Regions from separate parts of the Sphingobium sp. FG11 genome, predicted to be linked through region 1. Evidence: predicted binding sites of a transcription regulator. Region 1 holds the regulator's gene; each other region holds the start of a gene.

Region 1 (8,063 bases):
TGGGATAGCCGCGGTGCAGCAGGACGCCTTCGTCACCGTCAATATAGGTGAGGCCGGAATCGCAGCTAGCGGTCGAGGTGAAGCCGGGATCATAGGTGAACATGCCAGTATTCGCGTATAACTTACGAATATCAATGACCTGGGGTCCTACAGTGCCGCTCAGCACTGCATAATCCTTCGCCTGTTCCCCTACGGTCACCGTGACATTAGTTTCGGACATCATGTTCTCCCTTACTGCCCTCGACCGACGAGGGCCGCATGGCGCTCTTCAGCCGATTCAAGCTTTCCTCTTTCCCCAAAAGGAAAAGCACATCGAAAATTCCAGGGGACGTCGTACGCCCCGTCAGCGCCGCCCGCAAAGGCTGCGCCACCTTGCCCAGTCCCAGACCGGCATCCTCCGCCACGCAGCGTATTGCGTATTCGATCGCTTCGACCGTCCAGGATTGAACGATGGCAAGAGCGTCGGCCGTCGTCCCCAGCAGCGCGCGCGCGGAGTCGTCTAGCAGAGCCGATGCCTTCTCGTCAAAATCCAAGGGGCAATTTTTGAACAAAAATTCGGCGCCCTCGGCAATTTCGTTAAGCGTCTTGGCCCTGGGCTTGAGCGATGGCATCGCCAGCGTCAGCAGAGCCTTGCCGTCGGCGGGCAGCGAACGGTCGAGCCGGGTCGCGACGCGCGGAGCCACCAGTGCCGCGAGCCGTGCATCATCCGCTTCTCGCAGATAATGGCCGTTCAGATTTTCGAGCTTCTTGATGTCGAAGCGCGACGGCGATCGGCCGACGCCGCCAATGTCGAACAGTTCGACGGCGCGGTCCCGGCTGATGATCTCTTCGTCGCCATGGCCCCAGCCGAGGCGCAACAGATAGTTGATGACCGCTTCGGGCAGCATCCCCATCTCGTCACGATAGGCATCGACCCCCAGCGCGCCGTGACGCTTGGAAAGCTTGGCCCCATCCGATCCGTGGATCAGCGGGATGTGGGCATAGACCGGCTCTTCCCAGCCCATTGCCCTGATGATGGCCAGTTGGCGAAAAGCGTTGTTCAGATGATCGTCGCCGCGAATGACGTGGGTAACGCCCATGTCATGATCGTCCACCACCACGGCCAGCATGTAGGTGGGCGTGCCGTCCGACCGCAGCAGGATCATGTCGTCCAGTTCGGCATTCTGCACGACGACGCGGCCCTGCACCGCGTCCTCGATCACCGTCTCGCCGGTGCGGGGCGCCTTGATACGGATGACGAAGGGTGCGCCGTCGGGCGCCTCCGCCGGGTCGCGATCGCGCCAGCGGCCATCATAGCGCATCGGCTGTTTGGCGGCGCGCTGTTCTTCGCGCAGGGCGGCGAGTTCTTGCGGAGTCGCGTAACAGCGATAGGCGTGGCCGCCCTCCAGCAACTGATTGGCGATTTCAGCATGGCGCGGGGTCCGCGCAAACTGGAACACCGGCTCTTCATCGCCGCCAAGCCCGAGCCAGTCGAGACCGTCGAAGATCGCGGCGACGGCGTCGTCGGTGGAGCGGGCGCGATCGGTATCCTCGATCCGCAGCAGGAACTTGCCGCCATGGTGCCGGGCGAACAGCCAGTTGAACAGGGCTGTGCGCGCGCCGCCAATATGCAGATAGCCGGTCGGCGATGGCGCGAAACGGGTCACGACCGGCTTGTTCAATCCCGTTGCACTCACTCGGATATTCCCCGACATTCACCGTTCAGACCATGGATGCGACGCCCCCTAGCATGGCTTTTCAGCCACGACAAACCTCCGTTCCCATCGGCGTGCGGGCGCTTGCCTTGCGCGGCACGGCGCGGGTGGAACAGTGGCTGGAGGTCGAGCGCGAACAGATTGGCTTGTGGGCGCCCGTGGCGCTGGGAATCGGTATCGCCGCATGGTTCCTGCTGCCTGATCGCGGGGGCTGGCTGGGCTTTGCATGCGGTGCGCTGGGGGTGGTTTGTGGCGGCGTCATGCTGCCTGCGGGGATGCGCTTGCGGCATATCATGGTCGCGGGGGGGCTGCTGGCCTGTGCCGGATGCCTGCTCGTGTGGGGCAAGTCGATGCTGGTGGGGGAGCCGCCATTGGCGCGCGCCCTGTTTACGCAGGTCACAGGCGAGGTGCGGTCGGTGAACGAGGTGCCAGCGCAGGGAATCGTCCGCGTGCTGGTGCGGCCGGTGGGTGATCCGGCCCTGCCGACGACGATCCGGGTCAATATCGCGGCGGCCGACATTCCCGATGGGCTTGGGGAGGGCGCGCGTATCCGCTTTCGCGTCCGATTGATGCCGCCTGCCCCGGCCAGCGTGCCGGGTGGCTATGATTTTGCCCGGCGCGCCTATTTTCTGGGGATCGGGGCGACGGGCAAGGCGCTGAAGCCGGTTGAGATGCTGCGCCCCGCAACCATTGGGCCAGGCCTGCGCGCGCGGTTGGCAGCGCATATTCGCGGGCAGATCGAGGGACCGTCGGCTGGCATCGCGCTGGCGCTCGCCACCGGCGATCAGGGATCGATCGCGGAGGAGGATGCGAACGCGATGCGGCGCAGCGGCCTCGCCCATTTGCTATCGATCAGCGGCCTGCATGTGACGGCGCTGATCGGGGCAGTGATTTTCCTGTTGCTGCGGATCATGGCGCTCAGTCGGCGTGCCGCGCTCGGCTTGCCGCTGATGATGATAGCGGCGGCGGGCGGCGCACTCGCGGGCATCGGCTATACGTTGCTGACGGGGGCGGAGGTGCCGACGGTGCGGTCCTGTGTCGCCGCGCTGCTGGTGCTGGGCGGACTGGCGCTGGGGCGCGATGCGATCACGCTGCGGCTGGTCGCGGCGGGCGCGATCGTCGTGCTGGCACTATGGCCCGAAGCGCTGGTCGGCCCTAGCTTTCAGATGAGTTTTGCCGCCGTGATCGCGATCGTCGCACTGGGCGAGCATCCGCGTTATCGGGCGTTTGTCGCCGGACGCGATGAAAATGCGCCGCGCCGGATTGGACGCGCGCTGTTCGCGCTGCTCGCAACCGGCTTTGCGGTCGAACTGGTGCTGGCGCCGATCGCGTTGTTCCATTTTCACAAGGCGGGATTGCTCGGGTCGTTCGCCAATCTGATCGCGATTCCGCTGACGACTTTCGTGGTGATGCCGCTGGAGGCGTTGGCCCTTCTGCTCGACATGGGCGGGCTGGGCGCTCCGGCCTGGTGGCTGACGGCGCAGGCGTTGCGGTTTCTGCTGTTTATCGCCCATGGCGTTGCGGCCAGTCCGATGGCGGTGATGCTCGCACCCGCAACGCCGGTCTGGTTGTTCGGGGTCATGGTGATGGGGGGGCTGTGGGTGCTGCTGTGGCGCACACGCTGGCGCTGGATCGGGCTGTTGCCGATTGTGCCCGGCCTGATCGCGATTGCTTCCACCTCTCCGTCCGACATAGTGGTGACGGGAGATGGTGGCCATGTCGCGGTGCGGACGGCCGATGGCGGCATGGCGATGCTGCGCGAGCGGGCGGGCGATTATGTGCGCGATACGCTGTCGGAAAGCGCTGGTTTTGGCGGTGAACTCACGGCGATCGCCGCATTGCCGCAGGCGCGTTGCTCGTTGGATATCTGCGCGCTCAATATGATGGCGGGCGAGCGGCGCTGGCGGGTGCTGTTCACGCGCAGCGATGTGCTGATCGACCGTGCGACGATGCAGCGCGATTGCGCGGCGGCGGATATTATCCTGAGCAATCGCCGCCTGCCCTATTGGTGTCGACCGCGCTGGTTGAAAGCGGATCGCGCCTTGCTGAGCCAAACCGGCGGACTGGCCATCGACCTCGACGATGCGACCATCCGAACGGTGCGTGTGCCCGGTGATGCCCATCCGTGGGTGCCGGCGACGCCCTTAAGCCGCCGCCGTCCGCGATCACATTCCCTGCCTGCACCTTAATTATAGCGACGCAGCAGTCCGGCGAGCTTGCCCTGAATCCGTACCTGGCCGGACGCGTAGATTTGCGGCTCATAGGCGCTGTTGGCCGGGTCGAGCCGGACCTTGGGTCCTTCGCGCCGGAAATATTTGAGCGTCGCTTCCTGTTCGTCGATCAAAGCGACCACAATCTGTCCGTCGCGCGCCACATCGGTGCGCTGGATCAGTGCGAAATCGCCGTCCAGAATACCCGCCTCCATCATCGAGTCGCCCGATACTTCCAGCGCATAATGATCGCCCGTGCCGAGCAGAGCGGCGGGAACAGAGAGCATGGTCTGCCCTTCCATCGCCTCGATCGGCACGCCGGCCGCGATTCGCCCGTGCAGGGGGATTTCGATCACGTCGTTGGCGGCGACCGGCAGCATGGGCGCGGGATGAGGCTTGGAAGGAAGCTTTGCGCCGCGACCGACCGCCTCAGGAAATTTCAGCACTTCGAGCGCGCGCGCCCGATTGGGCAGGCGACGAATGAAGCCGCGTTCCTCCAGCGCGTTGATGAGACGATGGATGCCGGACTTGGAACGCAGGTCGAGCGCGTCCTTCATCTCCTCGAACGAAGGAGACACGCCGCCCTCTTCGAGTCGGGTGTGAATGAAGTTGAGCAATTCCTGCTGCTTTGGCGTCAACATGCCACTTGTCCTCCATGGAACGGATAGAGAACACATAGGAAACGAAATGGGGCGAGTCAAGCATCGGCTGACGACCCGGCTCCGTGTTCAGGGCGTGAAGGGAAGGATCGTTACGCCGTCGCCCGCCTTGGCCGGAGGCGATCCGGCCGGTCGCTGGATGAGGCAGTCCGCAGCGGCAAGCGAGGCTACGGCCGCGCTGTCCTGCGACGTAACCGAAACGACGCCTGAGTCGCTCTGGAAGGCACGCAGATATTCGTCACGCTCGCCGGTAGCCGGAAGGGCGGAGCCTAAAAACGCTTTAGTGGTGCGCGGTTTCGGATCACTGGCGCCGGCCATATGGCGGATCAGCGGGAGCAGGAAAAGCGTCGCCGTGACGAAGGCCGATACAGGGTTGCCGGGCAGTCCCAGGAATATGGCGTTTCCGATCGTCCCGGCCATTAGCGGCTTTCCGGGCCGCATACGGATCTTCCAGAAGTCGAGCGTCCCTCCCGCCGCCAGCAGCGCGGGACGGACAAGATCGTGATCGCCCACCGACGCGCCGCCGGTCGATATGATGATGTCCGCTCCGGCCGCGCGCGCGAAAGCGTCGGTTTGCGCGGCGAGATCGTCGCCTATGATGCCCAGGTCGGTGATCTCGCATGGCAGCGCGACGAGCATGGCCGCCAGCATCGGGCCGTTTGAGCCGGGCAGGCGGCCGGGCGGGGTGGGCGCGCCGGGCGGGGTCAGTTCATCGCCCGTCGACAGCAAAGCGATGCGCGGTTTTCCGCCCACCGGCAGGTTGCCATGCCCGGCCAGCACGGCGAGCGCGATCCGCGCCGGGCCGAGCAGCGCGCCTGCCGGCAGCAATATATCGCCCTGGCGGAAATCCGATCCCGCGGGCCGAACATGCCGAGCGGGCGGGAGGGCCTCGCCGAGGGCCGCCAAGGCTCCGCCCTCCAGCCGCGCATTTTCCTGGATCAGGATGGCATCGGCCCCGTCCGGCAATGGTGCGCCGGTGAAAATGCGGCAGGCGGCGCCGGGTCCAAGCGGCGCAGGAGCCTCGCCACCGGCGGCGCTGGTCCCTGCGATAGTCCACGGGCCGGGCCATTCCGATGCCCGCACCGCATAGCCATCCATCGCAGAAAGATCGGCCCAGGGCTGATCGCGCAGGGACAGGATGTCATGCTTCAGCCAGCGCCCGGCGCACAATGCGGCGGGCAAATTCTCGCTGGGCAGCGGCGTAGCGAGCGCCAACAGGCGGGCCTGCGCCTCCTCCACCGGGATCAGGCTCATGGCGCGCGCCAGTCGCCCGACTTGCCGCCCGATTTCTCCAGCAGGCGGACGGCGCCGATGACCATGCCCTTGTCCAGCGCCTTGGCCATGTCGTAAATGGTGAGCAGCGCGATACTGGCGGCGGTCAGCGCCTCCATCTCGACCCCGGTCTGCCCGGCGGTCCGCGCGGTCGCGGTGACATCGACGCCCTCTTCATCGAGAGCGAAGTCGATGGTCACGGCGCTGAGCGCGATGGGATGACAAAGCGGGATCAGATCGGCGGTGCATTTCGCGCCCATGATGCCGGCAACGCGCGCGACCGCCAGCACATCGCCCTTTTTGACCAGCCCCTGCGCGATGGCGGACGCCGCCTCGTGCGCCATCGTGATGCGGCCGCTGGCAATCGCCTGGCGCGCGGTCGTGGCCTTGGCCGAGATATCGACCATGCGCGCCGCGCCATCCTCGTCCAGATGGGTCAGGCCGTTCATGCGCCGGTGAGCAAGGCGTGAGTGGCGGCTTCGAGGTCGGCCTGTCGCATCAGCGATTCCCCGACGAGGAAGCAGCGCACGCCGTGGTCCGCCATCATCAGCAGATCGGCATGCGAGCCCAGCCCGCTTTCGGCGACGAAGGTGCAGCCCTGCGGCGCGAGCGAGACCAGTTCATATGTTCGCGCAAAATCGATCGAGAAGTCCCTCAAATCACGGTTGTTTACGCCGATGAGCCGCGACCGCAGCTTGAGCGCGCGCTCCAGTTCATGGGCATCGTGGACCTCCACCAGCACGTCCATGCCAAGGCCGATCGCCGCATCCTCGATCTCGGCCATCAGGCCGTCATCCAGCGCCGCGACGATGATGAGGATGGCGTCCGCGCCGATCGCGCGGCTTTCCAGTATCTGCCAGGGATCCACCATGAAATCCTTGCGCAGCACCGGCAAGGCACAGGCCGAACGGGCGGCCATCAGATAATCGTCATGCCCCTGAAAATAAGGGCCATCGGTCAGCACTGACAGGCAGGCGGCCCCGGCGGCGGCATAGGCCTGCGCATGGGACGGCGGATCGAAATCGGCACGGATCAGGCCCTTGGAGGGGCTGGCCTTCTTCACCTCGGCAATCAGGCCGAAGCCCGAACGCGCGGCATCGTCCAGCGCCTTGCGAAAACCGCGCGGCGGGGTCTGCTCGGCGGCGCGGGCATGGAGCGTGGAGACGGTCGTCGCGGCGCGGCGTCGAGCCACCTCTTCGCGCGTCGTGTCGCAAATTTCGATCAGCTTGTTGGTCATGAATAGGCAATCCAGCAGTTGAGGAGCCGGTTGGCAAGGCCCTGGTCAATGGTCGCGGCGGCCTGCGCCACCCCTTCGCGCAAATCGGTCGCCTTGCCCGCGATGACAAGGGCGGCCGCCGCGTTCAGGAGCACCGCGTCCCGATAAGCGCCCGGCTCGCCCAGCAGCAGCGCGCGCAGGGCGGCAGCATTATGGGCCGGATCGCCGCCCCTGATAGCCTCGATCGGATGGGCGGGCAGGCCCGCATCGGCGGCGGACAGGCGACGCATTGCAACCAGTCCATCGGCCGTGAGTTCGGCGACATCATTGCTGCCCGCCAGCGACAATTCGTCCAGCCCTTCGTCGCCAGACACGATCATCGCCCGCTCCACGCCCAGTTCGGCGAGCGCCTGCGCATAGATCGGCACATAGGCGGGGCGAGCAATTCCAATCAGTTGCCGCCTGACATTGGCGGGATTTGCCAAAGGACCCATCAGGTTGAAGATCGTCCGCCGCCCGATGGCGCGACGGATCGGCCCGAGCCGTTTCAGCGCGGGATGATGGTTCTGTGCGAACAGGAAGCAGATGCCGAGGTCGGCGAGGGTCGCCTCCGCCGTTGCGGCAACGCGATCGAGATCGAGGCCCAGTGCTTCGATCGTGTCGGCCGCGCCCGCCTTTGACGAAGCGGCGCGATTCCCATGCTTTGCGACGGGCACACCGCTCGCCGCCACGACCAGGCTGACGGCGGTGGAAACGTTGAGCGTGTGATGGCCATCGCCGCCAGTGCCGCATACGTCGATCGCATAGTCCGGCGCGGTGATCGGGATCATGCGCGCGCGCATGGCGCGGGCGGCGGCGGCGATTTCGACCGCGCTTTCGCCGCGTTCCGCCATGGCGACCAGAAAAGCGGCGATCTCGTCTTCCGGCAGGTCCGCGTCGAACAACAGGTCGAATGCACGAGCAGCATCGGCCGGGGAAAGGGGCAGGGCGGGATCGGGCAGACGAGACATGG
Region 2 (8,063 bases), on a different contig from region 1:
TTTGTTCAATTACAGAACCAGTGCTGAAAAGTTCATCACCTCTCACAGGTTCCATTCCAGCGTCCTTGATCGCTGGTACAAAGATCTCACGATAATACTGGTCTAGCCATTGTCCAAATGGCATCATTACAAAACAAGTATCTAGGAATGTGCGTGTGCCCTCCACCTGCTCATCGGCAGGAGGAACGTAGGGCTGTCGCTGCGCAAATGATGACTGATCTTCCTGACCGCGATCAATACCTATAGGAGAGCGGAAGGCATGCAAATAGTTAAGATTTTTTGTAAAAATATCAATAAACGATTTCACCCTTTCTCTTGGGATTTTGAAATCTCGGATTAGGGTGTTTTCAAAAAATTCGTCCTCGGGAAGTTTTTTCCCGCTATAAAACTGCTCGACTTTGGAAAATTGGTCAACATTATGAAAGGCGCTAACTAAAGCATTTTGGCGAGCCTTTGGAGAGCTTGGCGCCACTATATTTTGCCCAATTTCAGTTAGTTTAACAGTCGCATGGCGACCACTTCCTTCAACAATACCATACTGATTTGACGATCGTAATAATTCCAAATAGCGCCAATCATTTACCGTATTAAATCCCACAGCTTTAACAAGCATATCCGATTTCATCGGATTTCCGCCATTTTGCTCTTCGATCGCGCGGACAACTAATAACGTGTCTTCTAACGAGTTTTTTGGGAACGTCCAAGGTGCTGGAGCTGTTTTTGGTTGTGCCGTTTGCTTTGGATTGGATACGGCCGGCTGCATCGATTTTGACTTAGAAGTAACAGCGGCAGCTTTAGTTTTTTGCGCGATCTTTGGCGTTTTCTTAGCAGAGCTAGGTTTGCCTACTGCCTTAGGTTGAATGAATTCCTTGGTAGGGGACGCGGCGGAATCGTGGGGTGCTTCTGCACCTGCATCGGAATTCTCTTTTTCCAATACCTCAACGGCTTCGACTGCGCTTTGCTGATCTTCCAAGAAATTGCCCTCCCATTTACGCCTATTCGCATCGACTTGCCTATTACGAGTAAATCACAAGTGTTGGCAATTTCATAGCATCACTCCGCCGCCACACTCTCCAACCCCAACAGCGGCGCGAGATAATGCCCCGTAAATGACCGCGGCTCCTTCGCGACCTTCTCCGGCGTGCCTTCCGCCACAACCTCGCCGCCCTTGACGCCGCCCTCCGGCCCCATGTCGATGATCCAGTCGGCGGTCTTGATGACGTCGAGATTATGTTCGATCACTACCACGCTGTTGCCCTGTTCGACCAGCGCGTGGAGGACCTCCAATAACTTGCGGACGTCCTCGAAATGCAGGCCGGTGGTGGGTTCGTCGAGGATGTAGAGGGTCTGGCCGGTGGCGCGGCGGGCGAGTTCCTTGGCGAGTTTGACGCGCTGGGCTTCGCCGCCGGACAGGGTCGTCGCCTGCTGGCCGACCTTGACATAGCCGAGGCCGACTTCGGCGAGCATCGCCATCTTGTCGCGGATCGGGGGGACGGCCTTGAAGAATTCCACCGCGTCCTCGACCGTCATGTCGAGAATGTCGGCGATCGAGTGGCCCTTGAATTTCACCTCCAGCGTTTCGCGATTGTAGCGCGCGCCGTGGCACACGTCGCAGGTGACGTAGACGTCGGGGAGGAAGTGCATCTCGATCTTGAGCAGACCGTCGCCGGTGCAGGCTTCGCAGCGGCCGCCCTTGACGTTGAACGAAAAGCGGCCGGGCTTGTAGCCGCGCGCCTGCGCTTCGGGCAGGCCCGCGAACCAGTCGCGGATGTTGGTGAAGGCGCCGGTATAGGTCGCCGGGTTGGAGCGGGGGGTGCGGCCGATGGGCGACTGGTCGATGTCGATCACCTTGTCGCAATGTTCGAGGCCCGTCACCTTGTCATGCGCGCCGGCGAGGATGCGCGCGCCGTTGAGCGCGCGGGCGCTGGCGGCGTAGAGCGTGTCGATGGTGAAGCTGGACTTGCCCGAGCCGGAGACGCCGGTGATGCAGGTGAAGGTGCCGAGCGGGATGGAGGCCGTGACGCCGCGCAGATTGTTGGCGCGGGCGTTGTGGACGGTGATCTTCTTGCCATTGCCCTTGCGGCGCTTGGGCGGCACGTCGATGCGGCGGGTGCCGTTGAGATAGTCGGCGGTGAGGCTGTCCTTGGCCTTGAGGATTTGTTGCAGCGTGCCCTGCGCGACGATCTGGCCGCCATGGACGCCCGCGCCCGGACCCATATCCACGATATAGTCGGCGTGGCGGATCGCATCCTCGTCATGCTCCACGACGATGACGCTGTTGCCGAGGTCGCGCAGGCGTTTGAGCGTGACGAGCAGCCGGTCATTGTCGCGCTGATGCAGGCCGATGCTGGGTTCGTCGAGGACGTAGAGGACGCCGGACAGGCCGCTGCCGATCTGGGAGGCGAGGCGGATGCGCTGGGATTCGCCGCCCGACAGGGTGCCGCTGGTGCGGTCGAGGTTCAGATAGTCGAGGCCGACATTGTTGAGGAAGCCGAGGCGCTCGACGATTTCCTTGAGGATGGCGCGGGCGATCTGGTTCTGCTGCTCGGTCAGGTGATCGGGCATCGCGGTGAAGAAGGCGAGCGCATCCACCACGGAGCGGCGGGTGGAGAGGGAAATGTCTTCGCCTGCGATCTTGACGGCGAGCGCTTCGGGCTTGAGGCGTGCGCCGTGGCAGGTTTCGCAGGGCTGGGCGCGCTGATATTTGGAGAGTTCCTCGCGCATCCAGGCGGATTCGGTCTGGAGCAGGCGGCGGTTGAGGTTGCCGATGACGCCCTCGAACGCTTTCTTGACCTCGTAGCTTTTGCGGCCGTCCATGAATTTGAGCGTGACCGGCTTGCCGCCCGTTCCGTGGAGGATGATGTGATGGACGTCGGCGGGGAGGTCGGTCCAGGGGGTGTCGAGCGAGAAGCCGAACTCTTTGGCGAGGCTGCCGAGCACCTGCATATAATAGGGGCTTGGCGGGTTGGATTTGGCCCAGGGGACGACCGCGCCCTTTTTGAGCGACAGGGCCTCGTTGGGGACGACCAGCTCCGGGTCGAACAACTGTTTTTCGCCGAGGCCGTCGCAGGCGGGGCACGCGCCCATCGGGGCGTTGAAGGAGAAGAGGCGCGGCTCGATCTCCGCGATCGTGAAGCCGCTGACGGGGCAGGCGAATTTTTCGGAAAAGACGATGCGGTTGGCGGGGATGCCGGCGCCTTTCATCTTCTTGTCGGGCGCGGCCTCTTCTTCGCGGCCGGGGACGACGCCATCCGCCAGATCGATGAAGGCCAGGCCATCGGCGAGTTTCAGCGCCTGTTCGAAACTGTCGGCGAGGCGGGTGGCCATGTCGGCTTCGACCGCGAGCCGATCGACCACGACTTCGATGTCATGCTTATATTTCTTGTCGAGCGCGGGGGCGTCCTCGATATCGTAAAGTTCGCCGTCGATGCGGACGCGGGTGTAGCCGGCGCGCTGCCATTCGGCGAGTTCCTTGCGATATTCGCCCTTGCGGCCGCGCACGACGGGCGCGAGCAGGTAGAAGCGCGTGCCTTGCGGCAGGAGCATCACGCGATCGACCATCTGGCTGACCGTCTGCGCGCTGATCGGCAGGCCGGTGACGGGCGAATAGGGGATGCCGACGCGCGCCCACAGAAGCCGCATATAGTCGTAGATTTCGGTGACGGTCGCGACGGTCGAGCGCGGATTGCGGCTGGTGGTTTTCTGCTCGATGGAGATGGCGGGGGACAGGCCCTCGATATGTTCGACATCGGGCTTCTGCATCATCTCCAGAAACTGACGCGCATAGGCGGAGAGGCTCTCCACATAGCGGCGCTGCCCTTCGGCATAGATGGTGTCGAAGGCGAGGGAGGATTTGCCGGAGCCGGACAGGCCGGTGATGACGATGAGGGAGTCGCGCGGCAGATCGACGTCGACGCCCTTGAGATTGTGCTCGCGCGCGCCGCGGACGCTGATGTGGGTCAGCATTCGGTAAACCTCTGCTTTGGGATGTGGGTAAGGCTCATATGTCCGTTCTTTATTTGTTCGGCGAGGCGTGAGCAAGGGTTTTAGCCGCGCCGAATATTCGGAGATAAGAGGCCGGGCCGGAAAGAGAAGGGTGCCGGGCGCGAAGAATAACTCCGTTGGAAACAGGCTTTTCGATTCATCAAGCGCCGCTTAACGATGATGTGGGGGAGAAGGTTGGATCGATTCGGGTGCGTCGTACTCGGTCGTCCATTCCCCGCATTTCATAGGGGGGATTTTTGCATGACAAAGAAGTTCAATGCGCTGCACGCTTTCGCGGCGGGGATCAGTGTGCTTGCTCTGGGCGCGGCGAATGCGGCGTGGGCGGACGATACGGTGGAGTGCAATGAGGGGGCTGGCGCCCAATCCACTGAATGCGGTAAAGGGGCAATAGCATCGGCAGCAAATACAACGGCGCTCGGTAATGGAGCGAGCGCAATTGAAGATGGTTCTATAGCTATCGGCAAAGGCGCCAATACGGGAAGTTTAATTGACTCAGGCGGTGGGCAAACCGCAATCGGTACAAATAGCAGAGCGAATCTGTTCGGAGCTACTGCCATAGGGAATTCGGCATCTGCTGTCTGGAACAATACCGTTGCAGTGGGAAATAACGCTTGGGCCAACGGAGAACAGAGTGTTGCCTTGGGCAGCTATGCATATACCGATGGTCGTGACAGTATAGCGATAGGACATGGTGCCCATACAATTTATGAGAATAATGTTGCAATAGGTGCAGGATCTTTCGCAGATAGAGCTAATTCGGTGTCATTTGGTACGCCGGGAGTGGGCATGTTCGATCCCGGATTTCAGCGCCAGCTTACGAATGTAGCTGCGGGCACCGAGGCTTATGACGCTGTTAATGTTTCTCAATTGGGCATAGTAGCTACAAATGCACTAGCTGCAAAAAATAGTGCGGGAGTAGCGCAGGATACCGCTAATCAAGCTTGGATCAATGCCAATGACGCAAAAGCATTAGCTGGCAGTGCGATCGCTGAGGCAGCTTTGGCGAATAAGAGCGCTGACGACGCTATGGCCAGCGCAAATGCGGGGCAATTGACCGCCAATACGGCACTTGCCAATGCTGCGACGGCGCAAGCAACTGCTGACAATGCCTTCGCGAAGGCTGGCGCTGCTCAATTGACGGCTGATGGTGCTGTGAGTGCTGCCGCCAATGCGCAGAATACCGCGAACACCGCTGTAACCGCCGCCGCCAATGCGCAGGGCACGGCCGATACCGCCAATGGCAAGGCGGACGCCGCGCTGGCGGGGCTGGCGACTGTGACCGGATCAGCGCAGGCTGCCAATGCGAACGCTACGGCAGCGCAGGCGACTGCGGATACGGCGCTCGCCAACGCCGCAACCGCACAGGGGACCGCCCATACGGCCATCGCCAATGCGGCAACGGCGCAGGGCACCGCGAATACGGCGCTGGCTAATGCCGCGACTGCGCAGACGACGGCGACCAATGCGGCGAGCGCTGCCGCCACTGCTCAATCGACCGCCGATACCGCCAATGGCAAGGCCGACACCGCGATCACGACCAGCATTGAGGCCAAGGATGCGGCCAATCTGGCGCTGTCACGGGTGGCCAATGCCAGCACCGACGCCACGCAGGCGCTGACCGTCGCCAACGGTATTGTCGACACCGCCAACACCGCTAAGGCGACGGCGGACGCAACCGCTGCCCGCACCGCCAATTTCGCGGTGAACGGGGGCACGGGCGGCGCTGCTCCAGTAGCGAGCGGCGTCAATTCCGTCGCCATCGGCTCCGGCGCGCAGGCGACCAATGGCGCATCGGTTTCGGTCGGCTATGCCAACCGGGCGAGCGGCAACGGCGCGGTGGCGATCGGCGATCCTAATGTTGCAACCGGGACCGGCGCGGTGGCGATCGGCGCGGATAATACGGCCACCGGCAACGGTGCTGTGGCGCTGGGCAACGGCAGTTCGGCGATCGGCAACGGCAGTCTGGCGATCGGCAACGGCGCAGTGGCCGGATATGCCAATTCGGTCGCGATCGGCGACAATGTGACGACCGTGCGCGATGGCCAGATCGTGATGGGTTCCGGTACATCAACCTATCGGACCGCAGGCATCGCTTCGTCCGCCAGCCGGGCGGCGCAATCGGGTGCGATCGGTTTGGTCACCACGGATGCCGCAGGAAACCTGGCAACGGCAGCGCTCGATGTGGGCGAGCTTTCCGGTCTTGGCGGCCGGGTCAGCGGAGTCGAGCGACAGATCGTTGGCATCAAGAAGGAGTTGAAGGGGGCCAATGGCGGTATCGCCGCCGCCATGGCGCTGGGCGGAACGATGATGCCGCCTGACACCACGATCGCGGTGTCGTTCAACCTTGCGACCTATCGAGGCGAGCAGGGCTTTTCCGGTGCGGCTGTTGCGCGGATGAGCGACCATGTCTGGGTCAGCGGCGGCTTTGCCGGATCGACTGTCAAGGGCTCGACGGGTGGCAGGGTCGGGATGACCTTCGGCTGGTGACGATATGCCGTCCAGCCGTCACGGCTGGACGGCGCCCACCGGCATCAACCCGTAAAAGCGCTGGCCAAGCCTGTGCCGGTGCGGCAGAGGCGGGGGGATGAGCTTGCCCGATCCATCCACCTTCATCGCGCGGGGCGCGAGCGCGGAGGTGTTTCGGCTGGCAGGCGGGCTGGTGCTCAAGTTGTTTCATGACGGTGTCGGCGTGCAGATCGTCGAGCGGGAATATGCAATCGCGCAGGCCGTGCAGGAGACCGGGCTGCCGGTTGCGCGGGCAGTCGAACGGCGTGAGCAGGCGGGGCGGCAGGGGATCGTCTATACCGAGATCGCGGGTCCCAACCTGTTGCAATATATGCGGCGGCGGCCCGACCGGCTGGCCTGGGGTTTGCGGGAAATGGCGCGGCTGCATGCGCGTATTCACCGGCAGACGGCATCTTTGCTGCGGAGCCGCAAGGAGATATTGGCGGGGGATATCGAGATGGCGCCGGTCGGCGAGCGGCTGCGCGCGGCGGCGCTGGACCGGCTGGACCAGCTGATCGAGCCGAACCTTCTGTCGCATGGCGATTTGCATCCGGCCAATCTGATCGTGACGCCGGATGGCCTGGCCGTGATCGACTGGTCGCGGGCGGCGCGCGCCGCGCCCGCCGCCGATGTGGTTCGCACCGAAATGCTGATGCGTTTCGGGGCGGTGGGCGCGCCTGGCGGGTGGAAGGCGGTCGCCCTTGACCGGGCTGCCGCTTATTATGCGCGCCGCTACCGGGCCGACACGCGGATGGAGCGGGAGTCGCTGGCGGCCTGGCGCGGGCTGGTCGGGCTGGCGTGGAAGCGGCATCGCCCCGCATCGGGAGACGAGGCGTTCGACGCCTATCTGGACAAGGCGCTGGCGCAGGCGGGGTTGCCGCCCTTGGCGCAGGACATGTCGTTGGCCGACACGATTTGACGGTTGGTCGTCGCGGCGGGGCGTTCGACGCCGGGCGCGGGCGGATTGTCGAACGGAGGATGAGCGGGGACGGCGGCGCTGCTAGTACGGCGCCATGGAGATGAAGGCCGTTCCGATCCGTCGGACACACCATCGTCCCGACCCCGGTCCGGTGCCCCCGACAGCATCCGGATTCGCCCCCGGCAGCCCCCTTGCGCCGGGGGCGTTTTTGCGTTCGGGCGCTTGCTGCTCGACACGGTTTCCCTTACGGCGCGGCGGCTTGAAGAGGGGATATCGACCTTAGTTTATGCCGTTCGTCGGCGGTGGTGGACCTTTCATCGGCCGCCGCGTCGTTGGCCGACCAATGCCGCCGCCGATCGAAGCGCGCGGGCGCGTCACCACACCGTCACCTAAAAAGGCCAGGCAGAGGGCGCAGCCCGCCCGGCATCACCCGTCAGACCGCTCCGATTGTCCGGGCGATCCGATCAAGAATATCATTTGAGGAGACCCGTCATGTTCCGCCCCCTATATGCCTTCATCACCCCGATCGCCCTGCTGAGCGCGGGCGCGCTGTTGCCGCTGTCGGCAGCCAGCGCCGAACGCTTCATTTCCAATGGCCAGAATTTCGAGGTGCGCTATGGCGACCTCAACCTCG
Region 3 (8,063 bases), on a different contig from region 1:
GCGAACATGCGCTTGAGATGCCGGTCGTCGCGGGTCGCACGCGAGGCGCCGACCCCGAGCCGCTGCGCCTCGCCATCGACGCGGTCGGCGGTGAGCAGGACCGTGCGCGCGCCGAGGCCACGCGTGCGCAGCTCGATCACGAGATCCTCGACCAGATCGCCGATCACCTGCGCGATGCTCTCGGGCGTGCCGATCGGTTCAAGCAGGCGGCGCGTCACCATCGGTGCATCGGTCGGCACGACCGGAATGATCGGTTCGGCCACCAATCCCCGTACCTGATCGAGCCGCTCGACCGTCCGCAGGCCGAGCCGCCGCGCGAGCGGACCGCGCGGCATCGGATAGAGATCGGCGATCCGCTCCAGACCGAACCTTGCCGCCGCAACGAGCGCCTCCGGTTCGAGCCGCAGCGCGGACAGCGGCAGATCGGCGATCGCCTGGGCTTCCTTGCCGCTGCCGAGCAGTACGATCGGATTGCCGCCATACCGGGCAAGCGCGTGCGCCGCGCCGGGGGTGCCGGCGACCGCGATTCGTGCGGTGAAGCCAAGCCGCTTCAGGAAGGCGAGCAGCCGGCGGCAGAAGCGATCCTCACCACCGAACAGGTGCGTCGTGCCGGTGAGGTCGAACCACAGACCATCGGGACCGGAGACGGCGGCCGACGGAGTCCACTGCCTTGCGGCGTGAAGCGCAAGCCGATCGAGCAGCGCGCGATCGGCCTCGTGCTCCGCATCGCGGACGTCGAGATCGGCGACCAGTGCGCGGGCATGGGCTGCTGCCATGCCGGGGCGCAGGCCGAGTTCGAGCGCCTGCGGGCAGGCAGCGGTGATCACATCCTTCTGACCCGTGTGGGTGACCAGCACGGTCGGCGTGCCCCATAGCGTCGCCCAGGTCGGGGCAGCGGTCATCGCTGGCGGGTTGCCGTCATCGGAGCGCATCGCCCGAAACGGATGCTCGGCATGTTCGCTGCGCCGACCCATTTCGCGCATGGTCGGGCGCTGGTGCGCCGGCATGGCATCGATATCGGACTGCGCCGGGCGGCGGCCAAGCGCGCCATCCCGCGCCCAGCGTGCGCCGGGACGCCAGCCACCGCCGCGTGGGACCGAGCAGGCGCCCGGATCGTCGTCGATCGGCTCTTCGAAGCGCGGCCCGGCCGCCGTTCGCCCGTCAGGCGGCGTGGCTGACCGCTCGTTCCTGCGCAACCGCTCGATCGGGAGCTGCGGCAGGAAGAGCGAGGCGACCCGTAGCATCGCACGCCTCCAGTTCGAGGGAAAAAGGTTCGCCGCCGCGCTGGCGGGCGAGTTCGACCTGCCAGTGCGGTCGGCCGACGCCCGGCCAGGGCAGCCGCGCCGAGGCGGCACAGCCGATCCGCCAGCGCGTCATGGCCGACGATGGCATGGACAATGGGCAGCGGTCGCGCGAACGGCGGCTGCGATAGAGCAGCATCGGCGTCCTCCCGTCCGAAGCTGCGAGCTGGAGGCGGCGGGTGGCGGTCATGTCGGCGACCTTCACCTCGGCGATCACGCAGGCGAGCGACCCATCGCGCAGCCCATCCTCGGCCATGGCAAGCACTTCCATATCCTTGCGGCCTTGGGCGTAGAGAACCTTGTCAGGGCCTAGCCCGACCTGTTCGAGACCGGGTGCATAGAGGTCGAACACCGTGACCGCCCACAGCACGGTGAAGCCGGGCTGGTCGGCGAAGCGTGCCGCGATCCCCGCCATGAACAGCCGGGCGGCCGCATCATCATTGAGGCTGGCCGAGGCGGCAGCGATCTCATGCAGTCCGCCGCTGTCGAGGCCATGATCGGCAAGCCGTGCATCGATTTCCGGCAGGCCGAAGCCGAGCGCGCTACCGCGTGTCGCGCGCGCAGCCGCCATCTCGGCGCGAAGCGCGGCGAGCATCTCGGCCGGGGGCCGAGGCATGGCGGATGAAGGTGCGGGCATCGGTCAGCATCGACTCACTTGTTCCTCTTATGTTCCAATGAGTCATGCCGGTTCGTCAAGCGGCTTGCGATGACGGGAACATCAAAGCGCGAGCGTGGGCTGTTCGGGCTGGTCTGTCGACGGCGGCCAGACCTGGGTCACTCCGAGCATGCCGGCCGGCAGATATTTGAGCACTTCGGCAGACGGAACGTCCGGATTCAGCCAGTCCGCCCATTGGTCGCGGGTCAGCGGAATGATCTGGCGGTGGTGATAGGGCTTGATGTCGTCGCCGGCATCCATGGTCAGCAGCGAGAAGGCCTCGCCGACCTTGGGATCATGCTGCCAGATGCCCGCCATGCAGAACCAGCGATGGTCGTTCATCTCGAACAGCCATTTATCGAGCCGGTTGTCTTTGGGACGCGGCACAGCAGGATCGGTGAATTCGTAGAAGCCATCGCACAGCACGAGGCAGCGATTGACGCTGAGATCTGGCAGCTTCCCACCGAATCCCTCGCTGCGCAGATTATAGACCGGCCCTTTCTTGCCCGGCCAGCTCCAGCGCCGGTTCACGAGTTCGCCGACCGCGCGATAATTGCCGGGTGGCTGTTCGACCGCGCGCACGATCGGCGCGGTCTCGGTCATGCGGATGTCGGCGCGCGGATTGTCGTCGGGCACGCCTTCGGGCGTCTCGATATTGATTTCGAGATCGTCGAAGTCCTCCATGATCGAGGCGATCTCGATCTCAAGACGGTAGTCGTTACACATCGACCTGCCGGCAGCCCCTGATCCTTGCGACTCTTGTCTGTTCCAGTTATGTTCTCAACATGAGCACCACTGCAACCCCGTTCGACTCGGATGCGGCGGAAGGCACCCTTCGCCCGATCATTCGATACAAGCCCGACGGCTCGGGCAAGAAGGAAGTCGTCAACGCGCATTGGGGATCCAACCCCCGGTTCAGCGCGGGCGTCGAATATCGTTTCGTGCGATCGGAGGGTCAGACCTTTCCGTCACAGCGCTGCCTGATCCCGGCCTCGGAATTTCGCATGAAGGTCGGCAAGAAGGATTACCGGGTCACGCTCGACGACGGCAATTTCTTCTACCTTGCCGGCGTGTGGGAGCCCGCGATGGCGGGTTGGCCGCTGGCATTCCGCATCATCACGGTCGCCGCCAACGCCGAGGTCTCGCACTATCAGGATCGGCACGGTGCGATCATCCTGCGCCGGCAGGTCATGGATTGGCTTGATGCCACCATGCCGGAAGGACAGCTGCTGGTGACGCCACCTCCGCATGCGTTCTTCGTCGAGGAGGTCGGAAGGCGGGGAAAGCGACAAGCGCGGCTCGCTCTGTAGGCCCAATTTATGTTGAGGATAAGAACTGGTAGCGAATGGTCGCCAACGCGCATAGCGTAACAGATACGCTGGAGGGGGACCGCGTTGCCGAGCGCTGCTTCGATTTCGATCAAAGAAACTTTGGGGCTTCTGGACGGTGACTATGCCGCCGTCTCGGATGGGTTCGTCCAAGGCTCCTATGCCCTGTGGCTGGGCTCGGGAATTTCCCGGGGACGCGTTATCGGCCTGGACGGCGTTCTCGCGAAGCTTCTTGAGTTTTTGCGCTCTCAAGTAACCGCCGATCCTGCGTGCCGCTTCAGGCAAGCTATCGAAGCCGTGATCGACAAAGCCGGGCTCGATGCAGCGGAGAAGGCCCAGATCGACTACGCCGTGCCTGCCGCCAGCTGGGGTTGCATCAACACCTTACTCGGGCGCCTGTGGAACCAATATTCCGCGGTTCTGTCGGTGGAGGTCGATGGCGAACCGCTCGATTATCTTTTGTGGGTAGGCCTGGATTTCGAGAATACCTTTGCCGCGCAGGAAGCGGATGCCGAGCATCTGGCGATCGGCATGTTGGCACTCGAAGGTACCGTGACCGATCTGGCAACGGCCAATTGGGACGGACTGCTCGAAGCCGCCATTCGCGAGCTCGGCCATGATGAGAGCTTCTACCGTATCACAGTAACCGGTGAGGACCTTCGCAACCCTGCCGCAGCCGCACGGCTCTTCAAATTTCATGGCTGCGCCTTGCGGGCGATTGCCGAAGAAAATGAATACCGCCCGCTCCTGGTAGCGCGCTCGGCCCAGATCACGGGCTGGAACGCCGACAATCGCTTCACAATCGCCCGCGATCAGCTCGGCGCTCTCGTCCAGGCCAAACGCACGTTGATGATCGGCATGTCGGCGCAGGATGAGAACATCAAACATCTCTTCGCCAAGATGAACCAGCAAGCCGGCTGGAAGTGGACCAACGCTCCCACACCCATCGTCATTTCCGCGGACAAGATCGGCGACGACCAACGCGATCTGCTGATCGTCGTCTACGGTCAGCAAGAATATGAAGCGCATCGCGACGACATCTGCGAGGCGGCACGGCTACAGGCTTATGCCAAGCCACTCCTTCTAGCGCTGCTGCTCAATGTCTTGACCGCCAAACTGGCCGTGCTTGCGAGCGACGCACCTGCGCCCAACCTCGATGATGCCGCCCAGGCAGCGATCGTGACCGGGCTGAAGGCGTTGCGAGATCGCGCTGCCGAGGCCGGGAATGCGGACTATATTGGTTTTGCCCGAACTATCGCGTCGGGCATGGCACGCGCGCGCCATCAGCTGCAGAACGGCGCAAGCGCAGTCGGCATCCAGCCATACTTCTCGATTGCCGATCAGCCCGCAAATCAGATGAAGGGCAAGCTGGCGCTGCAAAGTTCAGGACAGCGGGAAGCTGCCGTTGCGCTGGGATTGATCGGTCTCGACGAGGGCAGCGCCTGGGCGAGTTCGGTGGATGATCCGACCGATCCGCGCTCGGGTGCGCTACGACTGTCCACCTCGGCTACAAGCGCGCGGGTGTTCCTTGCGGCCAATGACGTGACAATCAACAACCTGCTAGACTGCGGCGCGTTCGACGAGACCGATAACGACGCCGTTGTGATATGCTCGGGCGACGTAACGCCGCGTCAACAGCGTAGCCCGAGCGGCTCCTGGCGAAGCGGATCGTCCGGGCCGCGATATGTTGCGTTCGGCCCTATGCTCGGCAACGCGGCTGATCTCGACGAGCTGCGCGAAAACTTTCGCGGCGAGGTCGGACTATGAGCACGAGCGATCGCGTCGTCGAGATTTTGACCACCGAGGGCGGATATCGCCCGCTCCCGCGTCCCTTTAAGGTGGGCACGCAGACGTTCGACTTCACGCACGCGTTGGTCGCTGGCGACCGTGCGAATGATCTCGTGATCGTCATTGAGGTCAAAGGCGATACCGCTGACGAAGCAGTCATCCGCAAGCTCCTCGCGTTGACACGAGCGCTCGACGTGCTGCATTCCAAACGCCCCGTAACGGCGGTGCTCACGGTCGGACAGCCCCGCTCAAATACGGTCCAGACGATCAGCAAGGTTTGCCGGGTCCTTCCCGTCGGCTCACCCGCCGGTCCTGATGCCGATGACGCCGTTCGCGATTGGCTGGCCGTGCTCCTACCGCTCACACAGCCGCCGGCAGTCGATACGATGCTCGATTGGGAGGCGGACCTGCGGAAGGTTGCCCCGGCTGCCGCCAAGGGTCCTTTGATGGAGGCGCTCGTTGAGGCCGCACCGCGCGGCAAGGATGCCGTGGAGGAAGTGCTCGCTGACGAGATCACCGAGACGGCGAACGCGATCCTCGACGATGAGGGAGATGCAGAGTGAACGGACCGCGTCTCAAGAGCCTCGTCATAGAGAATTTCAGAAGTCTTCGCGGTAAGGTCGTCATCCCGCTCGACGCGCAGGTCGTGCTCATTCACGGCACGAATGGCATGGGCAAGACCAGCGTGCTCTCGGCTCTCGAACTTGGTCTCACGGGTAAGATCGCCCACTTGGCAACCGATGGCGAAGGCTATCGCCGCTATCTTACCACGCTCGACACCGGCGGTGGCTCGATCGCTCTTACCACAACCGCTCCGCTGATTGAGAACGGGCGAACGGACGGAGCGCTGGATTTCAGCGACACCCACTACAATCCGACAGCCTTGCTCGACCTTAACCGCGGGAAATTCTTCGCGGAACGCTGCTACCTTCCCCAGGCCACGCTCGGCCGCCTGCTTGAAATCTACGATGATCAGAAGACCAGTAGCACCTCGCCGCTAACGCTGTTCGTCAAGGAACTGCTCGGCCTCGATCCCCTGGATGCGCTCGTTGACGGTCTCGACCCCGCGTTCAACGTCACGCGGGTGCGAAAGATCGCACCGGACTATCGACGGCTCGAAGCGCTGGAAACCTCGCTCAAACAGGACGTCGACAAGAGCGAACGCCTGATACGCGAGACTGCGGCCTCTGTCGAAACGCGCCTCGCCAGCCTCAACGCGACGCTTCTCGAAATCGTTGGCGAGAACGCGCCCAATGTCGTGACCGACGCGACAGACCTTGCGTCTCTCCGAGCATCGGTCAGCGAAGCATACAGCCAAGATAGCCGCCTGGCTGAATTGACCAGCGCGCGATCCGAGCTTCGCGGGCTTGGCGATCGTTGGCGCGCGCTACCCTCGATGGATGCGAGCCGCGACCAAGCCGGCAAACAGCGTAGCGACCAGATTGCGACGCAGGCATTTGCTCTTTGGCGGAGCGGCGACGGCGCGCTCCTCGATCGAACCATTGCCCAAGCGCAAGCCGAATTCTCCGATATCCCGGCGCTCGACGATGATCCGGAAAAGAGCCGCGCCGAGGCGCTTCGCCGCGCGGAAGGCGAAGAGAAGCGGTCGAACACGCTGCTTACGACGCATGCCGCGGCGACGGAACAGGTCACAACGCTCCAGGCAACGGTCCAACGTGCGACCAGCCGGATCGAGGAACTGAACAACGATCTGGCCGGTGCGGCCGAGGATGCGAAGTCGCTCGCCAACGCACTTGCTGGTGTCGTTCCCCATATCGATGGCGAAAGCTGTCCCGTCTGCGATCGCAATTTCGGCGAAGAGAATGCCGGCCCGCTGTCTGCGCACGTCGCGGCGAAAATTGCGTCCCTTACGAGCGAAGCCGGCCGCTTGCAGGCTCTCGCGACCGAGCGTGCCGGTGAGAGCAAGCTGCTGGCTGATGCCCAGAGAGAATTGCTCAGTGCGGCAAATGGACAGCTTTCGGCCGAAGATCTTGCTGATCACAGCGTCCGGAAGACCCGTATGTCTGACCTCGTGCGAGTCCTGCGCGAATGCGAACCGGCCGCGGCGGAAGGTGCCCGCCTGCTATCGGTATCGCTCACCGCACGCAACACGCTGGTGCTGTCGCGGCGCCGCGACGAGCAGTCCGTATCGATGCTTCCCGAGATCGAAGCGGCCGTCCAAACGGCGCTAGGCGTAGCGGCCGCGAGCTTCGACAGCATAGATGCAGCGCTCGTCAGCGCCATATCTCGCCTCGATGAAACGATCGCTACGGCCGAGAAGAAGGCCAGCCTTCGGATCGAAGCCCTGTCCGAGATCGACCTGCGCGTCCGCGACCTCGACCAATTGGCGCAGCTGCGTCAGCAGAGCGAAGCCAGTGCCAAACGGTTGAAGGAAACCGACGTCGCGCTGAAGAAAATTGAGACCACCCGGAAACAAGCGAAGAAGCTATCCGAAGCGGCTGACGGCGTACGCTCGCAGATCGTCAAGAATGTCTTCTCGAAATCGCTCAACAAGGTCTGGCGCGATCTCTTCATCCGCCTGGCACCTTCAGAGCAGTTCGTGCCGACATTCCGGCTTCCGCCCGATCAAGGCGGCAAGGTCGAAGCCGTACTGGAGACGTGGCATCGCAGCGGCAAGACGTCGGGCTCACCTGGCGCCATGCTCAGTCAGGGCAATCTCAACACTGCTGCGCTGACGCTTTTTTTGGCCCTCCATTTGTCCGTCCCGGTTCGCATGCCCTGGCTCGTGCTGGACGACCCAGTTCAGTCCATGGACGATGTTCATATCGCCCAGTTCGCGGCCCTCCTGCGGACGCTTGCCAAGGGCATGGGCCGGCAAGTTGTGATCGCGGTCCATGAGCGCGCGCTGTTCGACTACCTTGCGCTCGAACTCAGCCCGGCCTTTGCCGGGGACAGCCTGATCGCCGTGGAGATCAACCGCAATTTCGAAGGCAATGCCGTTGCAACGCCTCGCGTCCTCGGTTTCGAAGA
Region 4 (8,063 bases), on a different contig from region 1:
CGGGCGAGAAAGCGGGCATCGCCAAGGCGGGTGCGCCCCTCGTCACCCAACATTATCCCCCATCGCTCCATGGCGTGATGGCGCAGGCCGCCGCCACAGCGGGCACGGACTGGCTCGCCATGGGGGAAAGCTGGGATGCGGCCGGCTATCGCGGACGCCTGCACTATCGCGATGCCGCAGGCCGAATCGATACCCCGCTGCCGCGGCTGCCGGGCGCGCATCAATTGCAGAACGCCGCGCTCGCCTTTGCGATGCTGCGGCATCAGCACGCCGTGCCGGTTACGGAGGCGGCGCTCAAAGCCGCGCCGCTCTGGGCGCATTGGCCCGCCCGGCTCCAGCGGCTCGATCACGGACCACTACTGGCGCCACTGGCCGAGCGGACCGAAGTTTGGCTCGACGGTGGACATAATGCGAGCGCGGGGCAGGCGATCAGCAATTTCTTCGATGAAGCGCGGCTGGACGGGGAGCCACTGCATCTCGTCATCGGCATGCTCGCCAATAAGGATGTCGATGCCTTCCTTTCGCCCTTTGCCGGACGGATCGCGCATATCCACGCCTTGCCGGTGCCGGGACACGAGCATCATCCGCCAGAGCGATTCGCAACGACCGCTGCCCGCTGGGGCGTCGGCTATACGACCCATGCGACGCCCGAGGACGCGATCGCGGCCATCGCCACCCAGTCGCCGCCACCGCGTCACCTCCTGATCGGCGGCTCGCTCTATCTCGCGGGCGAAATTTTGCGGCTGAATGCACAAATTTCCGATTAATAGACTTGCGAATGCCTCGCAATAGCGTAACCTCCTTTCATCGATCCCGATGAGAGGCGAGAAAGCATGACGAACGGAGAGAGCTTACCCCAGGAACTGTCCCGCGAAATGCCGGGGGGCTATGGCAACCGCCTGTTCCTGTTCGTGATGCGCCGGATGGCGAGCGCGGGCGTGGACGATGCGCACGCCGCCAATGCACTCCTCGGCGCCTTCGGGCGAAGTTATCGGCGACCACTGGTGCTGATGCGGGCGATGATGCTGGAGTTCGCCCGCATGTCGAGCCGCAAGATACTGGTTGCGCCCTGCTGCTGTTCGCGCATGACCGCCGATGAAGCGCTGATGATGCGCGCGAGTGGCGAAGCGTTGCGCGATCCGCGCGTCGCCTATGACCATGTCAGCGTGCTGCTGGGCAACGACCATGCGCTGGGCGCGCTCACCTGCATGCAAGCGGTGGCGCAGGCCCATGCCGATCTGGGCCGCCCGCTTGATCTCTACGCGGGCTGATCGCCCTCCTGCGTCGCCGCCGTGCCGACACTTGCGTCGATCAGGCCCGCGCGCATCATCAGCCAGAATAGCAAGATGCCCGGCAAAGCGATGACGGTCGTCAGCAAGTAAAATTGCACATAGCCAAATCGCTCGATCATTGCGCCAGCGGTCGTGCCGGTCAGGAACCGGCCGACGATGCTGGCGGCGGCCGAAATGAGCGCATATTGCGCCGCCGTGAAGCGCAGGTCGCACAGGGCGGAGAAATAGGCGACCACGGTGACGCCGCCGATGCCGCTCGCGACATTCTCGAACCCGATTGCGCCCGCCATGCCCCAATTGCTATGGCCAGAGGCAGCCAGCGCCGCAAAACTGAGGTTGGAAATGCCCATGAGCAAAAGGCTGAGAAGGACGGACCGCTTCATGCCCATCCGGGCGTAAAGGATGCCGCCAATGAAGATGCCGATCAGATAGGCCCAGAAACCGATGCCGATATCGTAGATCGCGATCTCGTCATTGCTATAGCCCATGTCGTTGAAAAGCAGGCGGAACGTCAGATTGGCGAGCGTATCACCGATCTTGTGCAGCAAGATGAACAGCAGCACCAGAAATGCACCGCGACGCTGAAAAAATTCGGCGAGCGGCCCCACGATCGACTGCCACACTTCCCCCATGCCTTGTCGCGCCGACGGCTCCCGCCGCCGCTCCGGCTCGCCCAACATCAGTCCGGTCAGCATCGCCGGTAGAGCGAATAGCGCGCAGGCCATATAGGCGCTCGACCAACCGACCCGCGCCGCCAGCACCAGCGCCAGCCCGCCCGCCGCAACCGAACCAATTCGCCAGCCATATTGCGACATGCCTGAACCGACGCCGAGTTGTTCGGGCTTCAGCATTTCGATGCGATAGGCGTCGATCACGATATCGAGAGTCGCACCGGCAATCCCGACGAGGATCGCGGCATAGGCCGTCTGCAATAGGCCCGCTTTAGGATCGACCAGCGCCAGATTGACGACTGCGACCATCACAAGCGCGCCCGCCAGCACAAGCCAGGACACCCGCTGACCCAGCCGCCCGAGCAACGGCAGATGAACGCCGTCCACCACCCAGGCCCATAGAAATTTGAGATTGTAGACAAGGAACGCCAGCGTGAACGCCGTCACAGCCTTCTTGTCGATGCCATCCTGCGCGAGCCGCGTCGTCAGCGTCGCGCCGATCATCGCATAGGGAAATCCCGAGGATATGCCGAGGAAAAAGGCCGCAAGCGGCGCTTTTTCGACATAGGGCTTCACGGCATGCAGCCAGCCGGAGCGGCCCGTTACGGCGTCGGTCATTCTGCCCATTCCCCCGGTGGCGATTCAGGCGGCCACCATATGAGCAAACGCGGCGGTGACAAGCCGTCGTGCGGCGGATCAGCGGGCGTCGGCGAACAAATGGAAGCCGGCCGGAGCGCGGGGGCGGGCGCCGCCGCGCAACACGGCGTCGACCAGATTGATCGCGCCGACCAGATCGCGCGGGGCGTAGGGCTTGGACAGGCACCCCATCGCCAGATCGCGCGCATGGGCCGGGCAAGCGCCGGTCACGAACAGCACCGGCAGGCCATGTTGCCCGGCATGCCGGGCCAGGTCGATCCCGGTCTTTTCGCCATGCAAATGCACATCCGCAACGATCAGGTCCACTCCCCCCGTTTCGATAACGGCAACCGCATGGTCATAATCCTCGACCGTGGCGGCGATGCGAAAACCCGCCTGCTCCAGTGCATGTTCATTGTCGAAGGCGACCAATGGCTCATCTTCCACCACCAATATGCTGTGGATCGCCTTGCGCCCAGCCCCTCTCAACCGCCCGAAAAACATTTGCCGATCCGCCCTCTTTGCGCCATGCAACCGCTAAACGCCGTGCTCCCCTTTCCGGTTGCCCGGCGAGGACGCCGCTTTCCTCGCACGAGCGCGGTGGCGGCGCATTTCGGCCTGTTACTGGCACCCGCTGATATAGGGAGAGCCAGTCCCCACAAAAAGGAATTGCCCGTTGGAACCGCCAAAAAAATCAGGACCGCCTCGTCGGACCGGACCGGGCGGCCCGAAACGTCCGGGTGGCCCAGCTAGAGGTCCGGGATCGGGCAGCGCAAGACCCGGTGCCAGCGGGTTCCAGGCAGGAAAGGCCAGTGCAAAGACTGAGGGCGAAAGGTCGGAGCGGCAGGACGCGCGCGGTGGGAAGCCCGATCCGCGACGCCCCGGTGCGCCCCGGCCAGCGGCGGCAAATCCCGACAACGCCCGCCCTTATGTACGGAAACCCGCCTTCAGGAAGAAGGGGGTCGCGCCCGCCTCTCCGGCCAATCCGCATCCCGCACGCGCCGCGGCCAGCGCCGATGGCAAGGGCGAACCGCAGCGCATCGCCAAGCTGCTCGCCCGCGCTGGCGTCGCATCCCGCCGCGAGGTTGAACGGATGATCGAAGAAGGCCGCGTGACCCTGAACGGCGTCACCGTGGAAACCCCTGCCACCCTGCTCGCCTCGCTTTATGGCGTCGCCGTCGATGGCGTCGCTATCGACGCGCCCGCGCCGACGCGGCTTTTCCTGTTTCACAAACCTTCCGGCTATCTGACCGCCGAGCGCGATCCGCAGGGTCGCCCGACGATATACGATCGCTTGCCCGACGATCTGCCCCGCGTCATCCCCATCGGCCGGCTCGACATGACGACCGAGGGGCTGTTGCTGCTGACCACCGATGGTGGCTTCAAGCGGCAGATGGAACTGCCGTCGACCGGCATCCCGCGTACTTACCGCGCCCGCGCCTTTGGAGAGGTCAGCCAGCAGCAACTGGAGGATTTGTTCGACGGCATCGAGATTGACGGCATGCGCTATGGCCCGATTGAGGCCAATCTGGAGCGGCGCACCGGCCGCAACCAGTGGATCGAAATGACGCTGACCGAGGGCAAGAACCGGGAAGTTCGCCGCGTGCTCGAACATATGGGGCTTCAGGTCAATCGCCTGATCCGCACCAGCTATGGTCCGTTTCTGCTGGGCGATCTCGCCGCCGGAAAAGTGGAGGAGGTGCGCCCGCACGATCTCGACCAGTTCCGCGCCAGCCTGAAGGGCAAGTCGTGAGGATCATCGCCGGGCAGTGGCGCGGCCGTCCGCTCGTCGCGCCAAAGGGCGACGCCACCCGACCCACGGCCGATCGTACGCGCGAAACGCTGTTTTCGATGCTCGTCAGCCGACTTGGTTCGTTCGAGGGATTGTCGGTCGGCGACTTTTTCGCTGGATCGGGCGCGCTCGGATTGGAAGCGCTATCTAGGGGCGCTGCCTCCTGCCTGTTCGTGGAGCAGGACAAAGCGGCGATCGACGCGATCCGCACCAATGGCGATAAGCTGGGCATCCGACCGGACATCCGCGCGTCCAGCGTACTGTCACTCGGAAGCTGCCCCAAGCCGCTCGACCTTATCTTCATGGACCCGCCCTATGGCACGGGCGCAGGGGCGGTTGCTCTCGACAAACTGTCGCGCCTCGGCTGGACAGGACCGGCAAGCTGGATCAGCATCGAAACAGACTGCCGCGAGGACATCGTGGTCAAAGGCTTTGCAGTGGACGTCGTCCGGGACGTCGGCAAAGCGCGGCTGACGCTTTTGCGAACAGAATAATAAAGACGCGCCCTGCAACGCGAAGTGCTTTGCAGGGCGCACAAGATCAATGGCGGCGCGATTTCCGATGTGCTTCGCCGGGATTGATGCAGCTATCCTGAACAGTCTTGCTGCAAACCGGATAGTCTTTCGCCTCGGTCGGGGGCGGTGTCACATTGCCGCCAACAGTGACCGGATTGGCTGAACTGCCCACTGGAGCGGCAGGATCCTTGGCCGCGTCGGCAGGCGCGGGCATCATGCCGGTATCCGCCGGTACGGCTCCTGTAGGCTGCCCGGCATTGGGGTCCGCAGCCGCTGGTGCTGCTGGATTCGGCTGCATAGTTTCACCGGAGGGCGCTGGCGAAGTGCCCATTGGTGGCTGCGCGGCGGTTGCGGCTGCGGGGGCATCCTGCGCAACTGCGATGCCAGTCAGCCCGGCGGAAAATGTCAGCAGGGCAGCGCTAGCCAGCATGATGGATTTCATTGGAATATCCTTCCTTCTTTTATCGACCCGTTACATTCCGGTGGAATGCGGCGAATGCAGAACCGGCGGCATCCCGTAGCCGTTCCGCTCCGCACGACGAAACGTTGCCAGCGCGCCGTCAATCGAAGAAGGAAAAGCGATTCTCAGCCGGACGGATAGCGATCAAATTTCGGAAGTTCATGCACTCCAGCCATCCATGCTGGCGCTTCGGCCATTTGTATATGAGCCTGTGGCGGCAGAGCGGACGGGTGATCGAGCGTTCCTGTCTGAACATCGACCATATCGGGAAAAATCGCCTCGTTCCTGTAGAACAGGCCCGTCCCGCACGTGCCGCAAAACTGCCGGATCACATTATCCGACGATTGGAAACTCACTGGCGTGCCCGTGATCCTAAGCTGATCGTTGGAAAACAGCGCCCAGCCCACCATCGGGTGCGCCTGCGCTTCTGCGGCAATCCGAACAATGACAGAGCGTGCTATGGACGGGATCGCCCTCCGCCACATAATGGATGGCGCCGCACCGGCATCGACCCGAGACCATGATCTTCCTCCTTGCGTGATTCTCTTTTTGTTCTCATAGAAATGACTTCACGGCAAGCGCGACGGCCTTGCCCCCGTCCCTGCCCCTTCCTAGTTGTTCAGCAATGACCCGTGACACGCCCCCCGCCGACGAACCATCCTATCTCCGGGGGCTGAACGCGCCTCAACGGGATGCTGTGCTGACGACCGAGGGGCCGGTGCTCGTGCTCGCCGGTGCCGGCACGGGCAAGACGGCGGCACTTACGGCCCGCCTCGCCCATCTGGTCGCGACACGGCGTGCCTATCCGTCCGAGATTCTGGCCGTCACCTTCACCAACAAAGCGGCGCGGGAAATGCGCGAACGTGTGGGGCGAATGATCGGCCCTGCGGTCGAGGGCATGCCATGGCTTGGCACGTTTCACGCCATCGCCGCAAAGATGCTGCGCCGCCATGCCGAACTGGTCGGCCTGCACTCAAATTTCACGATCCTCGACACCGACGATCAGTTGCGCCTGATGAAGCAATTGATCCAGGCGGAGGGCATCGACGAAAAGCGCTGGCCAGCGCGGCAACTGGGGGGCCTGATCGACCAGTGGAAGAATAAGGGTCTGACTCCACAGGAGATCGGCGCGGGCGAAAGCGAAGGCTATGCCAATGGCAAGGGGCAGAAGCTCTACGCAGCCTATCAGGCGCGACTGCGCGAGGTGAATGCCTGCGATTTCGGCGACTTGTTGCTGCATGTTCTCACGATATTAAAGCAGCATCGCGACGTGCTGGAACAGTATCAGCAGCGCTTCCGCTACATCATGGTCGACGAATATCAGGACACCAACTCCAGCCAGTATCTCTGGTTGCGCCTGCTCGCGCAGACCCGGAAGAATATCTGCTGCGTCGGCGACGACGACCAGTCGATCTATAGCTGGCGAGGGGCTGAGGTCGCCAACATCCTGCGGTTCGAGAAGGATTTTCCGGGTGCCACGATCGTGCGGCTGGAGCAGAATTATCGATCGACCCCCCATATATTAGGCGCCGCATCGGGCGTGATCGCCGTAAATGGCGGACGGCTTGGCAAGTCGCTGTGGACCGAGATTGACGTCGGCGAGAAAGTGCGCGTGCTCGGCGTATGGGACGGGCCGGAGGAAGCGCGCCGCGTCAGCGAGGAGATCGAAGCGATCCAGCGCAAGGGCGGATCGCTGGACGATATCGCCATTCTCGTCCGCGCGCAGCACCAGACCCGCGAGTTCGAGGACCGCTTCATCCAGATCGGCTTGCCCTATCGCATCATCGGCGGCTTCCGCTTCTACGAGCGGGCCGAAATCCGCGATGCGCTTGCCTATCTGCGGCTGGTGAATCAGCCCGCCGACGATTTGGCATTCGAACGTATCGTCAATGTCCCGAAGCGAGGTCTTGGCGACAAGGCCGTGGAAAAGCTGCATCGGCTCGCCCGCGCGGAAGGCATTCCGCTGGCGCTGGCCGCCGCGCGCATCCTCGATACGGACGAGTTGACCCCGCAAGCCCGCCGGGCGCTAGGTGCTTTCATCGGCGATCTCGCGCGCTGGCGCGACCGGGCGGGCCAGTTGCTGCACGCCGAACTCGCCCGGCAGATACTGGACGAAAGCGGCTATACCGCCATGCTTCAGGCCGATCGCACCACCGAAAGCGCGGGGCGGCTGGAAAACCTGTCCGAACTGGCGCGCGCCATGGAAGAATATGACACGCTGGGCGCATTCCTGGAGCATGTCAGCCTCGTCATGGACAATGAAGCGCAGCAGGACGAGCGCAAGATCACGATCATGACGATCCACGCCGCCAAGGGGCTGGAATTCGGTACGGTATTCCTCGCTGGCTGGGAGGAAGGCATATTCCCGTCACAGCGCGCGCTGGACGAAGGCGGCCTCAACAGTCTGGAGGAAGAACGGCGGCTCGCCTATGTCGCGATCACCCGCGCGCGGCGCACCTGCATCATCCTGCACGCCGCCAATCGACGCATTTATGGTCAGTGGACCAGTTCCATCCCGTCGCGCTTCGTTGGTGAATTGCCGCCCGAGCATGTAGAGGAGGAAAGCAGCATGACGGGGGGCGCGTCGCTGTGGCGCGCCAACTGGTCGGAACGGGCCGACCCCTTCGCCGATGTGCAGCGCGGCGACGGGCGCGGTCCGGGCTGGCAGCGCGCCAAACAATCCGGCCAGTTCAGCCG

Evidence for each region. The regulator LexA, encoded in region 1, represses DNA repair genes until DNA is damaged. The targets are predictions, from matches to a motif close to GTTCCNCNCTTGTTCT.
Region 2: a site for LexA is predicted at 4,011-4,026, ahead of uvrA (excinuclease ABC subunit UvrA). Genes of this name have one in related genera too.
Region 3: a site for LexA is predicted at 1,959-1,974, ahead of ACODSN_RS15640 (ImuA family protein). Genes of this name have one in related genera too.
Region 4: a site for LexA is predicted at 5,907-5,922, ahead of ACODSN_RS09425 (ATP-dependent helicase). Genes of this name have one in related genera too.

The regions. Positions count from the first base shown of each region.
Region 1 covers NZ_JBMDKW010000010.1:69,300-77,362, forward strand. The annotation lists gene ACODSN_RS10515 (citrate synthase) at 1-220, opposite strand, end outside; gene gltX (glutamate--tRNA ligase) at 207-1,694, opposite strand; gene ACODSN_RS10525 (ComEC/Rec2 family competence protein) at 1,730-3,883, shown strand; gene lexA (transcriptional repressor LexA) at 3,880-4,545, opposite strand; gene ACODSN_RS10535 (molybdopterin molybdotransferase MoeA) at 4,633-5,817, opposite strand; gene moaC (cyclic pyranopterin monophosphate synthase MoaC) at 5,814-6,284, opposite strand; gene trpC (indole-3-glycerol phosphate synthase TrpC) at 6,281-7,072, opposite strand; gene trpD (anthranilate phosphoribosyltransferase) at 7,069-8,061, opposite strand.
Region 2 covers NZ_JBMDKW010000001.1:280,520-288,582, forward strand. The annotation lists gene ACODSN_RS01465 (hypothetical protein) at 1-973, opposite strand, end outside; gene uvrA (excinuclease ABC subunit UvrA) at 1,054-3,966, opposite strand; partial or broken gene ACODSN_RS01475 (hypothetical protein) at 4,246-4,653, shown strand; gene ACODSN_RS01480 (hypothetical protein) at 5,056-6,492, shown strand; gene ACODSN_RS01485 (phosphotransferase family protein) at 6,590-7,429, shown strand; gene ACODSN_RS01490 (UrcA family protein) at 7,922-8,063, shown strand, end outside.
Region 3 covers NZ_JBMDKW010000025.1:2,695-10,757, reverse strand. The annotation lists gene ACODSN_RS15645 (DUF6504 family protein) at 1-1,244, opposite strand, end outside; gene ACODSN_RS15640 (ImuA family protein) at 1,162-1,917, opposite strand; gene ACODSN_RS15635 (SOS response-associated peptidase family protein) at 2,020-2,682, opposite strand; gene ACODSN_RS15630 (SOS response-associated peptidase family protein) at 2,742-3,266, shown strand; gene ACODSN_RS15625 (SIR2 family protein) at 3,351-5,051, shown strand; gene ACODSN_RS15620 (hypothetical protein) at 5,048-5,635, shown strand; gene ACODSN_RS15615 (AAA family ATPase) at 5,632-8,063, shown strand, end outside.
Region 4 covers NZ_JBMDKW010000009.1:1,165-9,227, reverse strand. The annotation lists gene ACODSN_RS09465 (bifunctional folylpolyglutamate synthase/dihydrofolate synthase) at 1-767, shown strand, start outside; gene ACODSN_RS09460 (DUF6628 family protein) at 834-1,271, shown strand; gene ACODSN_RS09455 (AmpG family muropeptide MFS transporter) at 1,259-2,581, opposite strand; gene ACODSN_RS09450 (response regulator) at 2,660-3,103, opposite strand; gene ACODSN_RS09445 (pseudouridine synthase) at 3,276-4,352, shown strand; gene rsmD (16S rRNA (guanine(966)-N(2))-methyltransferase RsmD) at 4,349-4,885, shown strand; gene ACODSN_RS09435 (Fe-S oxidoreductase) at 4,932-5,348, opposite strand; partial or broken gene ACODSN_RS09430 (GFA family protein) at 5,492-5,888, opposite strand; gene ACODSN_RS09425 (ATP-dependent helicase) at 5,992-8,063, shown strand, end outside.